Regions from separate parts of the Spongiibacter tropicus DSM 19543 genome, predicted to be linked through region 1. Evidence: predicted binding sites of a transcription regulator. Region 1 holds the regulator's gene; each other region holds the start of a gene.
The links. Region 1 encodes PhoB, which activates phosphate uptake and scavenging genes when phosphate is short. Its sites were predicted from a motif close to TGTCATAAANNTGTAACA; they were not measured.
Positions count from the first base shown of each region.

Region 1 (3,786 bases):
GTAGCGGGCAGCGTTGACGGCCAGGTTAGACAATGCACTGCGTATTTCCGTCGCCTGCCCTTTCAGTACGATACTGTCGTCGCATTCTATTTCGATGCTGCGATCACCCTTCGCCGCCGCCAGCGCCTCTTCTCGGACCATTTCCAGCAGAGGTCGCAAGACAATACGGTCCTGTTCTTTGGGCTTGGGCACCGACTCCAGTCGCGACAGCAGCATCAGATCCTGAATCAGGTGATGCATTCTGCGAGACTGCTTCAGCATTTGTTCAATAGCACGATCCCAGCGCGGATTTTCGCCGCCGTGTTCCGCGAAGGTTTCGAGGTAGCCATTGATAACCGTCAGAGGGGTGCGCAATTCGTGGGATACGTTCGCCACGAAATCCTTACGCATTTTTTCAAGGCGATAAGTCCGGGTGATATCCCGGGCAAACAGCAGGCGATTACGCTCGGCAAAGAAGCTGATACTGATACTGAGCTGAATGTCTGCATTCACCGGGGAGACCATTTCCAGCGGTGCCCCGTATTTTTCGGCCTCGTAATAGCCGACAAATGATGGCGCACGAATCAGGTTGAGCAGCTGAAGGCCGGTATCGTCCTCTCGCCGCAGCCCCAGCAACTCCGATGCCGCATCGTTACACCATTCGATATTGCCCTGATGATCGAGCATCACCACCGCGTCAGACATGGACGCGAACGACGCTCGCAGATAATCAATCATGGCCTGCAAGCGATCGTGATCCCCCGTCGCCTGCTTCTGCATATCATAAATGGTATCGAAAATTTGACCCCACATGCCTATCGCCTCTGGCGGCTCCGTCCCGGAGCCTCGGTATAGCCAGTCGCTCAAACGTTGAAGCTGCCAAAGCAGCCAGGTGCAGATTCCCGCGGCCACCACAAACACCGGCCAGGCACCCAGTTCGAACGCTGTCGACAGAACCGCAGCAGCTGCCAGCGGCAGCATGACTCTGACCAGTTCCGTCTTCCAATCGTAATACCGCATGAACCGGCGCTATGCGCTGACTCCTGTTGCTGAAAAGCGGTAACCGGTGCCTCTTACGGTCTGGATAAGCTGACCAAAATCGCGGCTGTCTGTGAGAAGTGCCTTGCGCAGTCGACGGATATGCACATCCACCGTGCGCTCTTCGACATAGACATTGGTGCCCCACACTTGATCAAGAAGCTGTCCACGGCTGTAGGCACGCTCCTGGTGGGTCATGAAGAATTTGAGAAGTTTGAACTCTGTCGGCCCCATATCGAGAGGCACGTTATCGGCAAAAACGCGGTGACTGGCGGGGTCGAGGCGCAGGCCATCCACATCGATACTCTCTTCCTGGTCGGGCGTGCTCACCCGGCGCAATACCGCCTTGATGCGGGCCAGCAGTTCGCGAGAGGAAAAAGGCTTGGTGATGTAATCGTCAGCGCCAACGTCCAGCCCCTGCACGCGGTTGTCTTCATCGTCTTTGGCGGTGAGCATGATAACCAGCATATCGCGAGTCAATTCCTCACGCCGCAGGCGCCGCAGCAACTCGATACCGCTGGTGACCGGCATCATCCAATCGAGCAGCACCAGGTCTGGCCGCTGGTCAACAATAATGCCGTGAGCTTCCTGGGCATTGGCTGCCTCCAGGCAATCGTAGCCTGCAAGTTCCAAGCCTACGCGAATCATTTCGCGAATGGCTGCCTCGTCATCGACGATGAGGATAGTCTTGGTTGTCGTCATGCTTGTCCCTTTAACGCCGCCTAAGTACTTGAGCCTGCATTTAAACGGTCTTCAATGACAATTTTATGACAAGTCAGTCTAGTCGAATACGACGGTTTTATTGCCGTGAACCAGTACCCGGTCTTCCAGGTGGTTACGTAAGGCTCTGGCAAGCACCGACTTTTCCACATCTTTGCCGAGCCGAACCAAATCATCTTTGCTGTGGCGATGTGACACTCGGATGACATCCTGCTCAATAATTGGCCCTTCATCCAGCTGTTCTGTCACATAGTGACTGGTCGCGCCAATCAGCTTCACACCACGGTCATACGCCTTTTGGTAGGGGTTGGCGCCAACAAACGACGGTAAAAAGCTGTGGTGAATATTAATCATTCGACCGGCGTAGGCTCGACAGAATTCCGGGGGGATAATCTGCATATAGCGAGCAAGGACGATACAGTCCGCTTCGTACGCCGCTGCGAGCGACTGGACCTTCTCATGGGCAGGCGCCTTGTTATTCGGGTCGACTTGCACGTGTTCGAAGGGAATGCCGTGCCACTCCACCATACTGCGCAGGTTTTCGTGATTGGAGATAACACAGGGAATGTCGCAATACAGTTCACCACTGTGCCAGCGGTGCAACAGATCAGCAATGCAGTGGGAGGCGTGGCTGGCCATAATCACCACGCGACGGCGGCGTGCCGAATCCACCAGCTCCCACTCCATCCCGTATTCTTCGGCAATGGGGCGGAACGCTTCCCTCACCGCATCGGCTTTCATGCCCAGCGACTCGGCGGCAATTTCATTGCGCATGAAGAACCAATTGCTGTCGGCATCAGAATGGTAATTGGCCTCGGTCAGCCAGCCCCCCTGTTCTGCCACAAACTGGCTGACACGGGCAACAATCCCGACGCGATCGGGACAACTGGTGATAAGGCGGTAAGTGTGCTGCATGGTAATTCTGTAAACCTTACTAAATCAGACTTTATTCAATATTCCGCGCACGGCCTGAGGCAGATCTGCGGGCAGCACCACGGTTTTGGCGTTGCCAGATGCCGACAGCTCTTTGAGCGCCTCGGTGTATTTTTCCCCCAGCATATAAAGCACTGGCAGCTCATCGCCCTTCACGGCGCTGGAGACCAGTTCGATCGCCGTCCCGCTGGCTTTGGCCAGTACGACTTCGGCCTGGGCATCGCGGCGGGACGCCTCAAGACGCCCTTCTGCTTCGAGGATCGCGGCCTGCTTCTCTCCTTCCGCCTTGGTCACAGCCGCCCGCCGCTGACGTTCGGCAGCGGCCTGCTCTTCCATCGCGCGCTGCATCGTCGGAGAGGGGTTAATGTCCTGAATTTCAACGGTCTTCAGGGTAATTCCCCAGTCGGCAATATCATCGGAGATCGCCGCTTTTAGCTTGGCTTTAATCTGATCGCGGGACGACAGTGCCGAGTCCAGCGACATTTCACCGACAATCGAGCGCAACGCCGTCTGAACGAGATTCTGGATGGCGATGTTGTAATCCTCAACGCCGTATACCGCTTTCTCTGGCGATACGATGTTGATGTAGGCGACAGCGTTAGCAATGATCACCGCATTATCTTCGGTGATCACTTCCTGCGAAGGGATATCGAGCACGATATCCTTGGTCGTGATTTTGTAAGCGACCTGATCTACGTAGGGAATAATGAAGTTCAACCCGGGATTCAGGGTGCCGTGGTATTTTCCCAGACGCTGCACGATGTGCTTATAGCCTTGAGGGACCGTCTTAACGCCCATCCCCAGCGTTACGATTACCAGGACCAGCAACGCGCCGGTAACAGCCAAACCATCCATTGTTATCTCTCCTGAAGTAGTGGGATTCGCCGAGTTGGCGGAGCGAATCAGTCCGCGGCGCCGAAACGCGCATCCAGTGGGCGGACGATCAGGGAGTTCCCTGACACATCTTCCACAACAACGCGGTCACCCACGGCAACCGGCTCGCGACAAATGTACATCCACTCATCGCTTCCCAATACCGGGATACTGAAACGCACAGCGCCTTCGCCATGGGAACCGGCACGAATCACCATGCCTTCCTGACCGACGACCTGCTCT
Region 1 is NZ_ATUS01000001.1:303,344-307,129, forward strand. Features, by position in the region: gene phoR (phosphate regulon sensor histidine kinase PhoR) at 1-999, opposite strand, end outside; gene phoB (phosphate regulon transcriptional regulator PhoB) at 1,009-1,719, opposite strand; gene purU (formyltetrahydrofolate deformylase) at 1,798-2,652, opposite strand; gene G411_RS0101555 (SPFH domain-containing protein) at 2,677-3,525, opposite strand; gene G411_RS0101560 (NfeD family protein) at 3,573-3,786, opposite strand, start outside.

Region 2 (3,786 bases), 1.2 Mb from region 1:
GCCCTGCGCATGGCTGAAGAGCTGCGCCCGATGGTGGTGGATGTCACCAGCGCGTTGCACGAGTATCGCGAAGCCGGTGCCAATATTCTGTTCGAAGGTGCGCAAGGTTCACTGCTGGATATCGATCACGGCACCTACCCCTTTGTTACCTCCTCAAACACCACTGCAGGCGGCACGGCCACCGGCAGCGGCTTTGGTCCGCTGTACTTGGACTATGTACTGGGTATTACCAAAGCCTACACTACCCGCGTAGGCAGCGGCCCGTTCCCCACAGAACTGTTTGATGATGTGGGGGCGCATCTGGCGAAGCAGGGTCATGAGTTTGGGGCAACCACGGGCCGCGCCCGTCGCTGTGGCTGGTTCGATGCCGTGGCGCTGCGCCAGTCAGTGCGCATCAATAGCGTGACAGGCTTGTGCCTGACCAAGCTCGACGTGCTGGACGGACTGGAAACGGTGAAAGTCTGTGTCGACTACAAGAACCCTGCCGGCGAGTCGATCTCGGCACCGTTCGACTGTGAAGACTACGATCAGATCACGCCGGTCTACGAAGAGCTGCCCGGCTGGACCGAGTCGACCATCGGAGTGAAATCGCTGGATGAGCTGCCCGCGAATGCGCGCGCCTACATCGAGCGTCTCGAAGCCCTGCTGAATGTCCCCATCGATATCGTATCTACCGGCCCGGACCGCGTAGAGACGATTGTCCTGCGTCACCCCTTCGCTTGAGAGGGCGGCGCGACATTCGCGCAGTGATATAAAAAAAGGCCATGCAATATGCATGGCCTTTTTTTTGCCTGCTTGGCGAGGCTGTTTGCCAGTTAGAAGCTCAGCTGCACCCGCATGGCGTAGGTGTCGATGTCGTCGGTGAGCTCGCCACTGACATTCTGCAACGCCCCGCCTTTCAGTTCATAGCTGTGGCTGTAGTCCAGCATCATTCGCACATTGCGATTGAGATACCAGTTCAACGCCAGGGTTACCCGGTCGGCCTCGCCACCGGAAATATCCCCATCTTCCAGGTCGATGTGATCGAATCTGGCAGCCAGTTCAACTGCGCCCCAGTGTCCTTGCTCAGGATTGAAGTCGGCATTGATGCTGGGGTATTTGAACTCGCCTTCAGACGCCTTATAACGGCGCTGGCCATTGATGAGATAGGCCACCTGCGCGTAGTAGGCGGAGAAGCTCAGGTCGTCTCCGGTTTCGCGGCTGACATCCGTAACCGCGTATTCACTTTGAAACGTCCACGGCCCACACATGGCAGCGAGCTCAAACACGCCGGTCTGCACTTGCTCCATGTCAGCGATGCTGGCGCTGACCGGTTTCAAGTCTGAAAAATTGGTGGTCTTGTAGGAAAAACCGGGTGACTTGCCGTTCGCCAAGCCATCGTCACTGGTATTGCGCAGGCCGAATGAGCCCCCCACATGCAGCAGGCTGGTGCGGCTGACTATCGGCGCATAGGTAGCGCGCAGGCCAAAGCCAGTGCCTTCATCCGCGTCGCCATCCGAGACGCCGTCCCCGAACAAGCCGGTTTTGAAATGCCAGTTGTCGCCACCTGATGCAACGGTAATGCCGATAGCGCGATCAAAATAGGGCGTGGTAATGCCGGCGACCAGCGAGCGCTCGATAAAGGGGATATCGTTGGAGCTTTCTTCAATCTCCATGCTCACGGCCTGCTTTTGATTCCCTACGGTCACCGTCAGCGGCAGTCCGCTGAAATGGTAGCCCAGCGTCGCATCTTTGAGGCTGGTTTTGTTGCCGGCAAAATCGGCTTCGATCAGGTAAGACCACTGTTTGCCGATATCGCCTTTGGCATACAAACGTGCGCGTCGAATCTGGGTGCCATCTATACCGTCCTGCTGTCCGGCCAGTTCCTCGTGGTCATGAACCGCGGCATCTGCGTGGAGGCGACCGCCGAATTGAAAACTGCTGCGCCCATCTGCACTTTTCACTTTCAGACCGCCGCTGCCGATGTCCACAACGGCATTATTCACACTGCGGCGCTCTTTCTCGGCCTGTCGAATCTCTTCTGCCTGACTCTCGGTCAGGATTTGTTTTTCTACCAGGATATCCAGAAGCTCTGGCGAGGTGCTCGTCTGCGCGGCTGCGTTATAAGAAGCAGAAAAGCCCATGATAAACAACGGGATATAACGTAACTGCCGGAAAGTACTTGTCATGATTATGGGTATCCAAATGCCGAGTGGTACTAAGAAGATGGCAATTTTATTTACATTTTATGACAGTTTTATGACTTATCCAGTGTGATTGTGGCTGATTTTTAATCCCTCTCCGTGTTGTTGTCACAATTCGTGAAACATTTTCGTCACATTACGTTCACGCATCTGTCATTCCTCCCGCCTAGCATACGCCCCATCGACAAATTACCTATGCCCTTATTGAGAAGGTTACGGAGATAAGTCCCTATGAAAAAGCTTTTTGCGATGACAGCAATGGCCTCGGCTATGGCCCTGGTTGGTTGTGGCGGCGGTGGCGACATCAATATCAACGCCCAGAACAATTCAGTTGATAACAGCACTGGTGGCGGTTCAACTGGCGGCACTAACTTCTGTGCCTCGTACAATGACAACGGCGTGACTCGTCAGGGTAGCGTTGATGGCGTCAACTGTATTTATGGTTCAGATTTCGTCAGCCTGACTAATCCCATTGAAGTTGCTGCTACTGACCCGGTGGTTTTCACCAAGCTTAGCAACGGCGGTGTCCACATTTTCCGCGACAGCCTGGTTGTTGGTCGTAACTACGATAACGACGCTGACATGGCTGCTGCGGGTATTGTTGAAGGCGGTGATGGCTCTGCCATTGAAATTGAAGCAGGTGTAACGCTGGCATTCCAGGGCAGCGACGATTACATGGTCATCAACCGTGGTTCGCAAATCTTTGCCAACGGCGAACAAGGTGCTCCGGTTACTATTACTTCTGTTTCTGATGCCGTTGAAGACGCGGTTGGCGCAGAAGACGTGCAGCAGTGGGGTGGCTTGATCATCAATGGCTTCGGTGTCACCAATAAGTGTGCCTACACCGGGACTTTTGATGACGATAACCTCGCTACCAGTGATTGCCACGTGGCTGCTGAAGGTAAAGCGGGTGCTGGCCAAACTCACTACGGCGGTGATAACAATGCCGACAGCTCGGGCTCACTGAATTACTTCATCGTTAAGCACACCGGTTTTGAAGTTGAAGAAGACAATGAGCTCAACGGTATTTCCTTCAATGCTGTGGGCTCAGGTACGACAGTTGATTATCTGCAAGCGTATTCAACCTACGACGATGGTATTGAATTCTTCGGCGGCGCAGTGAATGTCAGCCACTATGTTGCATTGTATGTTCGCGATGACTCCATCGATGTTGATGAAGGCTACCGCGGCACAATCGACTATGCCCTGGTCATCCAGTCAGAAAATGACGGCAACCGCTGTGTAGAGTCAGATGGTATTGGCAGCTACTCCAGCAAAGATGCCGCGACTCTGCAGGACTTCATTGATCGTGGCCTGAACTCTCGCGCGACTATCAAAAACCTCACTTGTATCGTGTCTGCTACCGAGGTGACTGGCGAGCCCAATGGTACCGGTACTCACGATCCCGGTCAGGGCATGCGTATTCGCGAAGCGCACTTCCCGACAATCATCAACGCCCTGATCACCACTGCCTACAAAGGTGATGTGAAACTGGGTGACGACGACTACAACTATTGTGTTCGCATTGATGATGAAGGACTGGAAGCGGCTGATGATGGCGAGCTGAAAATCGAGAGCAGCATCATTGCCTGTCAGGACCTGA
Region 2 is NZ_ATUS01000001.1:1,503,712-1,507,497, reverse strand. Features, by position in the region: gene G411_RS0107070 (adenylosuccinate synthase) at 1-723, shown strand, start outside; gene G411_RS0107065 (OprO/OprP family phosphate-selective porin) at 816-2,168, opposite strand; gene G411_RS0107060 (hypothetical protein) at 2,415-3,786, shown strand, end outside.
Region 2: a site for PhoB is predicted at 2,227-2,244, ahead of G411_RS0107065 (OprO/OprP family phosphate-selective porin). Genes of this name have one in related genera too.

Region 3 (3,786 bases), 1.8 Mb from region 1:
CGCCACCAGATTGCACCACGGCGACGACCGCAGCTACCGGGCCGATGGCATTGGCAACATCGTTGGAGCCGTGGGCAAAGGCCATGGCGCAGGCAGTGAAGACCATCAATACCGCAAATACGCGCTCAACACTGGCAAAACGGGACTGACCGGTCGGGTCGGGAACATCCTTGATACGATTGAGGAAGAATTGGCCGATCGCCGTGATCACGATACCTGCCAGCAACGCATAGAACAGGCTTTGTCCAAAGCTCAGTCCCAGGCCGACATGCTTCAGTCCCTTGACCATGGTGACCATGGAAATCATGAAACCGACGAGGAATAAATAGAACGGGATGTAGCGCTTGGCGGCTTCAAAGGGTTTTTCTGCACGGAGGATTAAACTCTGTGCGCTGATAAACAGACCAAAGGAAATCGTGCCCGCCAGTACCGGCGAGACCACCCAACTGGCGACGATCTGTCCGACTTTAGGCCAAGCTACAGCGTCCATATCGATGCCTACGGCGGCAAAGCCGACCAGGGCGCCCACGATGGAGTGCGTCGTGGAGACCGGCCAGCCCATCAGGCTGGCAACGAACAGCCAGGTGCCCGCGGCCAGCAGGGCTGACAACATCCCGTAGACCAGCAGGTCGGGGTGGTCCGACAGGTAGTCGGGGTTGATGATGCCTTTGCGAATGGTGTCGGTAACTTCGCCGCCCGCCAGATAGGCGCCACAGAATTCGAAGAGCATGGCGATGAGAATCGCCTGTTTGATGGTCAGTGCCTTGGCACCTACCGATGTCCCCATGGCGTTGGCGACGTCGTTGGCGCCGACCCCCCATGCCATGAAGAAACCGAAAAGACAGGCAAGTAACAGCAGGAGCTGCCCGTGTTCAGCAATAATCGACATGTGTAATCCTTAAATTATGCGGGTTATCCCTGCTTAGCGGGCAATGATGACTTGCAGGCGTGAACCTACTTTTTGCGATTTATCTGACAATTCGCCGATCAGTTCGATGACTTTGTACAGAAACATCACGTCTACCGGCGGCAGATCGCGCTCAATGGTAAACAGCTCCGCGCGGATGGTGACCTGCAGCTGGTCAGCTTCATATTCCAGCGTGTCCAGCTCCTCAATCATCTTTTCAACGACTTTCACTTCGTGGCCGCGGAAGCCGGTTTCCAGCAGTTCGTCCAGTTCCTCAATGGCCTTTTTTGCTTGTGAGGACGTGGAGATCGCCAAGTCGACATAGGTGCGCATGTTGTCGACCAGTGAATCAGGGATTTCCATTTTTCGGCCCAGCATCAAACCGGCGATATCTTTGGCACAGTTGGCGATGCGGTCCTGCATGCTGAGCAGGTCGAGAAGGTCGGAGCGCGGAACGGGGAGGAAGAGGTTGCTGGGCAGGTTGAGGCGGATATGCTTTTTCAGTTGATCGGCTTCGTTTTCCAGCTTGACGATTTCCTGCTGGGCTGTCGCCGCTGCCTCCCAGTCTTTGGCGATGACGGCGCTGATAAAGGGTTTGAGTGCTGCCGCACAGAGTTCCGCTTTTTGGATATGATCCTGAATCGGCTCGAAGGGAGACTTGCCAAACAGGTTATTCAGCTTGTTGAGGGGCACGTCAGGGCTCCTTGCATGCGCTTGAGTTTAAAATGCGGCGATTATACGGACGCATCGCCGCCCTCACCAGTTTTGTGCGGTATGGCATGTCGCGCTGGTATAGCGGCACCGGGGCTTGTCATAATGATGCGGTATAAATATGACAATTCGGAGTCAGCATGCCCAGCCAGCTCAGCCGCCACGGTCCCTTGGATGTCGCCAATGTACTCCGGCAGTTAGTCGACGACGGCCTTCTGGCGCCGGAGCTTGCCCGGCGCACCGCCGTCAACCCGCCTCGCAAGGGTGACCGCCCGCAGCACCCCCTCAACTTCCTCGCCAGTCAGCAACTGGCCAATGCCCGGCGACCGGGGGCAACCCTGAGTATAGACACCCTGCTGGGGTGGTTGAGTGCTTACTGCGATTTGCAGACGGCGCGCATCGATCCATTGAAAGTAGATGTGCCGTCGGTCACAGAAGTCATGTCCTTCGCCTTTGCCCAGCGTCACCGCATTCTGGCGCTGTCGGCGAGTCGGGAGGAGGTGGTGATTGCCTGCGCCGAGCCCTTTGTCGATGGCTGGGTGGAAGACCTGCAGCAGGTGCTCAACCGGCCAATTCGCCGCGTGATTGCCGATGCCGAGGCGATTGATCGCTACACCATCGAATTTTACAGCCTGGCGAAATCGGTGCGGGGCGCCAGTGGTGATACCCGCAGTGGGGCGGGAACAAACCTGGAGCAGCTGCTGGAAATCAGCAAGCTCAAAGATCTGGATGCCAACGACAGCCACATCGTCAATATCGTCGATTGGCTGCTGCAATACGCCTACGATCAGCGGGCCAGCGATATTCACATTGAGCCCCGCCGCAAACAGGGCAATGTGCGCTTTCGCATCGACGGCGTGCTGTGCACGGTTTACCAGCTGCCGCCGCCGGTGCTTACGGCGGTGGTCAGTCGGCTGAAAATTCTGGGGCGCATGGATGTGGCAGAAAAGCGGCGCCCGCAGGACGGCCGGCTGAAAACCAAGAATCCCAGCGGGCAGGAAATTGAGTTGCGTCTGTCCACCCTGCCTACCGCCTTTGGCGAAAAGCTGGTGATGCGGATTTTCGATCCCGAGGTTCTGCTGCGAAGCTTCGATGAGCTGGGCCTGCGCGGAGAAGACCTGCAACGCTGGCAGTCGATGATTCGGGCGCCCCACGGGATCGTGCTGGTCACAGGCCCCACTGGTTCGGGGAAAACCACCACGCTGTATTCCAGCTTGCGCCAGATCGCCAGTCCTGAAGTGAATGTCTGCACCATCGAAGATCCCATTGAGATGGTGGAAGACGCCTTCAACCAGATGCAGGTGCAGCACAACATTAATCTGGACTTTGCCAGCGGCGTGCGCGCGCTGCTGCGACAGGATCCGGACATCATCATGATCGGCGAAATTCGCGATCTGGAAACCGCTGAAATGGCGATTCAGGCCGCGCTGACGGGCCATCTGGTGATTTCCACGCTTCACACCAACGATGCCCCGTCGGCGGTTACCCGTCTTTTGGAGCTGGGGGTGCCCGCGTATTTGATCCGTGCCACGGTGCTAGGCGTGATGGCCCAGCGGCTGGTGCGTACCCTGTGCCCGCACTGCAAAACCCCCCAGTCCAGCGATGAGCTGGATCCCAGTGGCACCGAGTGGGCGGCGCTGACCGCGCCATGGAAACTGTCACCGCCAGCGCAGTATTATCACGCTCCCGGTTGTCTTGAGTGCCGCAACACTGGCTTTTACGGGCGTCAGGGCATCTACGAAATCCTCACCGTTGAGGGGGATTTGCAGGCGGCGATACAGGATGACGTCGCACTGGATGAAATGCGTCTGCTGGCCATGAAAAAAGGCATGCGCACCCTGCGTCTCAGCGGCGCGCGGAAAGTCGCGGCGGGCGAGACCACCATTGCGGAAATTCTGCGCGTTGCGCCGCCGGTGCATAGCCAATAATGCCAATCGAATTCAGGAATCCCATGAGCGCAAGCGAACTGAATATTCAACACGAGGAACTGCCCCCGCTGCTGGCTGAGGGGCTGGATCTGCGCTGGCAGACACTGCTGGAGCGCTGTGACGAGGAGCAGGCGCTGTGGTACCGCGACTTCGCCCAGTCATCGGCGCGCGCACATCTGCTCACCGTGCTGGCGGGCAGCCCGATTTTTCTCGATTACTGTCAGCGTTATCCCAGCCTGT
Region 3 is NZ_ATUS01000001.1:2,151,018-2,154,803, forward strand. Features, by position in the region: gene G411_RS0110100 (inorganic phosphate transporter) at 1-889, opposite strand, end outside; gene G411_RS0110105 (TIGR00153 family protein) at 923-1,600, opposite strand; gene tfpB (type IV pilus assembly ATPase TfpB) at 1,759-3,546, shown strand; gene glnE (bifunctional [glutamate--ammonia ligase]-adenylyl-L-tyrosine phosphorylase/[glutamate--ammonia-ligase] adenylyltransferase) at 3,570-3,786, shown strand, end outside.
Region 3: a site for PhoB is predicted at 1,728-1,745, ahead of tfpB (type IV pilus assembly ATPase TfpB). Genes of this name have one in related genera too.

Region 4 (3,786 bases), on a different contig from region 1:
ACGCTGTCGCTTCCCGGCGAATTCAGTCGGGTTTGCGGTAGGCGTGCTGTTGACACTGCGCCTGCCAGGCCAGCGGCAGGCAGTCGCATTCCGGGGTAAGCATATCCGGCTGAATATTCTGAATTTGCATTAGCCGCCGCTCCAGCGCGGCTTCGTCCTCCAATCCACCATCGTGCTCGATATGCAGCACGGCCTGCTGTCGTTGGTGCAGCAGGTAGTGACCGATCAGCAGGCTGCGATGGCAGGTCGCCGGGTCTTTCTCCGCACACATCAGCGCAATGCGCAGGGATTTTTTCATTCCGGCAAACACCCGTTCGATGCCGTTCAAAAACAGCTCGGCGGTTTGCAGGCGGTCAAACTGCACCTGTCCGCGGTCATCATAATGGGCAGGGTCTTTGGAGCGCGGGCCGAGTTCTTCCCCCAGATACACATAGTGGATACCGGCTGCGCGCAACGAAGCGGCCAGGGGCTCGCGGTGATAGTTGTGGAAGGCCTTGCTGTAGGGCACCGAGCGCACGTCGGCGATCGCATCAATCCGATGCTGGCGAAGTTGCGCCAGAAAGGTATCCAGCGGTTTGGTGGCATAGCCTATGGAGAACAGCTCGGGCATGGGCAGGTCGGTGTGCAAAGCGCAGCATTGTACACCGGCTATGGCGGCAACGCAGGGCGTGGCGTCTGCCCTGAGTTGCTTGCGTGACTAGCGGTACTCCTCGGGGATGGTCAGCTCGTAGGTCGTGCCAAACCAAGGGATGCCGAGATTGACCGGGCCGCGCTGCGAGCTGAAGTACAGGCGACTGCCGTCGGCGGTAAACGCCGGTCCGGTCAGCTCGCTTTCGCCACCCGGCACCTGCAGCAGGATTTTCGCGGGCTGGTTGGGAATCATCACCATCAGCCGCATGGCGTCGCCGTCTTCGGCCACAATCACATCGCCAGCGGGGCTGACGACCAGGTTGTCGACATCGTCGTAGGGCAGTTCGTCGACGGCCGTCAATTGCTCGTTGTCGAACACGACTTCGATCAGCTCGTTGTCGACGTCCAGCGCATACACGCGGTTGTCGCCTTTACAGGCAAAGAAGATCACCGCGCGCAAGGGGTGGTCGCTGCCATCGACGGTCTGGCGCTGACCTTCGGGGAATTCCTGAGTCCAGATGCCTTCGCCACCTTTGAATACGGTGCCGGGTGCGCCGACACCCGTGGCTTCAATTTCACTGCGCACCTCGGCCTGAGTACGCTCCGGGGACTGTACCGCGACCCATTTCACCTTGTGCAGTTTGCGGGCGACGGCGAGGTCATCCTGATAGCCACCGGCCTCGAAGCCCTCAATTTCCAGAACCTCCAGCAGGCCGTTGTCCAGGTCGAGACCTTCCTTGCCATTGATCGACGTCTTGGCGCCGATCGAGGTAAAGCGGTAGAGGCGTCCGCTGCCGCTGTCTTCTGTCAGATAAAGGGTGCGCGTTGGCAGATCGACGGCGACGGCCTCGTGATTAAAGATGCCCAGCGCGGGGCGGGCAACGGCATCGTCGGCACTGCCAAAGGGGTCGCACTCGTAAACCTGACCGTCACTGACTTCCTCGCAGGACAGCCAGGTTTGCCAGGGCGTCGCGCCGCCTGCACAGTTGTTGCGGGTGTCGCGAAGAATACGGTAGTTGTCACTGATATCGCCGTTGGCATCGAAGCGCAGCGCGCCGACGCCACCGGGGGTGGATTCACTGTTGGAGACATAGACCCAGCCGCCGTCATCGGCCTGGAACACGGCGCCGCCATCGGGGTTGCTGTGCCAGAGCGTGAAGTTAAAGGACGGCGAAAAACCGGCTCGCGCCACACGGCGAATAGAGAAACCCTCGGGAATCAGCGTGCCGTCGACATCGGATTCAACCAGATTGCCGATATTGGCAAGGGGGCCGGCCTGGAGCGGCAGTTCGGTGGCCGGAACTACCGGGTCGGGAACGTCGGGGACATCGGGCACGTCTGGAACGTCCGGGGTGTCAGGGGTGGAGCTGTTGTTGGATGAGCTGGACGAGCCGCCACAGCCGTATATGCCAAGGGCAACTGAGCCCAGAAACATGGATCGCAGTACTTGGCGGCGACTGCTGATGAGTTTTTTTGACGTCACGACATCCTCCTGTAAACGGCCAAAGACAAAGCCGAATACGCTAGAGGAAAAGTATGGCAGTTTGATGAAAGTGTGATGTAGCGGGTGCAGCTAGCGGGTGTGAAACGTCACCCGCTAACGGTCGTCTTCAAGCGAATAGAAAGTTGCGAATCAGCTCCTTGCCGCCCTCTGTCGCAAAGGATTCCGGGTGAAACTGAATGCCGAAGATAGGGTAGTCACGGTGCTGAATTCCCATAATTTCAAAATCACCGCCCTGACGGATACGCGATAAATTATCGAATTCCCTGGCCGGGAAGTCGCCGACCAGCGCTGTCAGTTGCAAGCACTCGGGGAAGGATTCGGCCTCGGCCATCAGTGAGTGGTAGCGCATTACTTCCAGTTGATCGGGAATGTTGGCGAACATGCCCTGACGGTTATGACTGATGGGGCTGATTTTGCCGTGCATGGGCAACGGGGCTTTAACGACCTTGCCGCCGAACACATGGACAATGCCCTGCATACCCAGGCAGACGCCCAGCAGCGGCGTGGTTTTGCCCAGTTCGGCAATCACCTGCGCACAAACACCGAAGTAGTGCTCGTCATCCGGCGAGCCCGGGCCGGGCGATACAATAATCCGGTCGGCCTGCATGTCGCGAATTTGCTCAAGGCTCAGCTCGTCGTTGCGTTTCACCACAATGCTGAAATCGTCCACCGCGCCACGGTTTTTCTCGGAGGTGAGAATTTCGCCGATGTACTGATAGAGGTTGTAGGTAAAGGAGTCGTAGTTGTCGATAATCAGTACTTTCACGATGCGGCCCCCTGGTCAGCGCTGTGGTCCATAAAGGCATCCAAGACTTTTTTGGTGCCAGCAAATTTGCGCACGATTTCTTCGTACTCATCGTCGGGGTTGGAGTCGTAGACGTTGCCGCCACAGGTTTGCACGTAGGCCTCCTCACCGTTGGCAAACACCGTGCGAATCGGAATGGCAAAGGTGCAGTCACCGTTAAAGGAGAAGTGGCCGACCGCGCCGCCGTAGGGGCCGCGACCGTCGTTCTCCAGGGCATTAATAATTTTCATCGCCTCGATTTTGGGCGCGCCGGTGAGGGTGCCCGCCGGGAAATTACTCGCCAGTGCCGAGAACATGTCTTCACCCTCAGCGATAATGCCCACAATTTCGCTGGAAATATGCTGCACGTGGCTGAAGCGTTTGATGTCCATCAGGCTGCGCACTTTCACCGTGCCAAACTGGGCGACCCGGCCGATATCATTGCGGTGCAGGTCAACAATCATATTGTGCTCGGCAATTTCCTTGGGGTCGTTAAGCAGGGTGCGGGCCAGCGCGGTATCTTCTTTTTCGTCGGCGCCGCGCTTGGTGGTGCCCGCCAGTGGAAAGGTTTCCATCTCGCCCTGGCGCAGGCGGAACAGCAACTCGGGGCTGGCGCCAATCAGTTTCTGCTGACCGAATTTTACGTAGTACATCTGCGGCGAAGGGTTAATCTCGCGCATCTTCTCGTAAATATTGATGGTGTCGCCTTCCAGCTTGAAGCGCTTTTTAAAGCCCACTTCGGTCTGAAAGATTTTGCCGTCGATAATATCCTGCTTCACTTTCATCACTGCTGAGCGGTGATCTTCGCGGCTCATGGTTTCGCCCATGGCGGTGATTTTCAACGGGCCGTTCACCACGTCGTTGGCGC
Region 4 is NZ_ATUS01000002.1:44,306-48,091, reverse strand. Features, by position in the region: gene G411_RS0111880 (DUF488 domain-containing protein) at 23-610, opposite strand; gene G411_RS0111875 (alkaline phosphatase PhoX) at 698-2,113, opposite strand; gene G411_RS0111870 (anthranilate synthase component II) at 2,241-2,900, opposite strand; gene G411_RS0111865 (anthranilate synthase component I family protein) at 2,897-3,786, opposite strand, start outside.
Region 4: a site for PhoB is predicted at 2,166-2,183, ahead of G411_RS0111875 (alkaline phosphatase PhoX). Genes of this name have one in related genera too.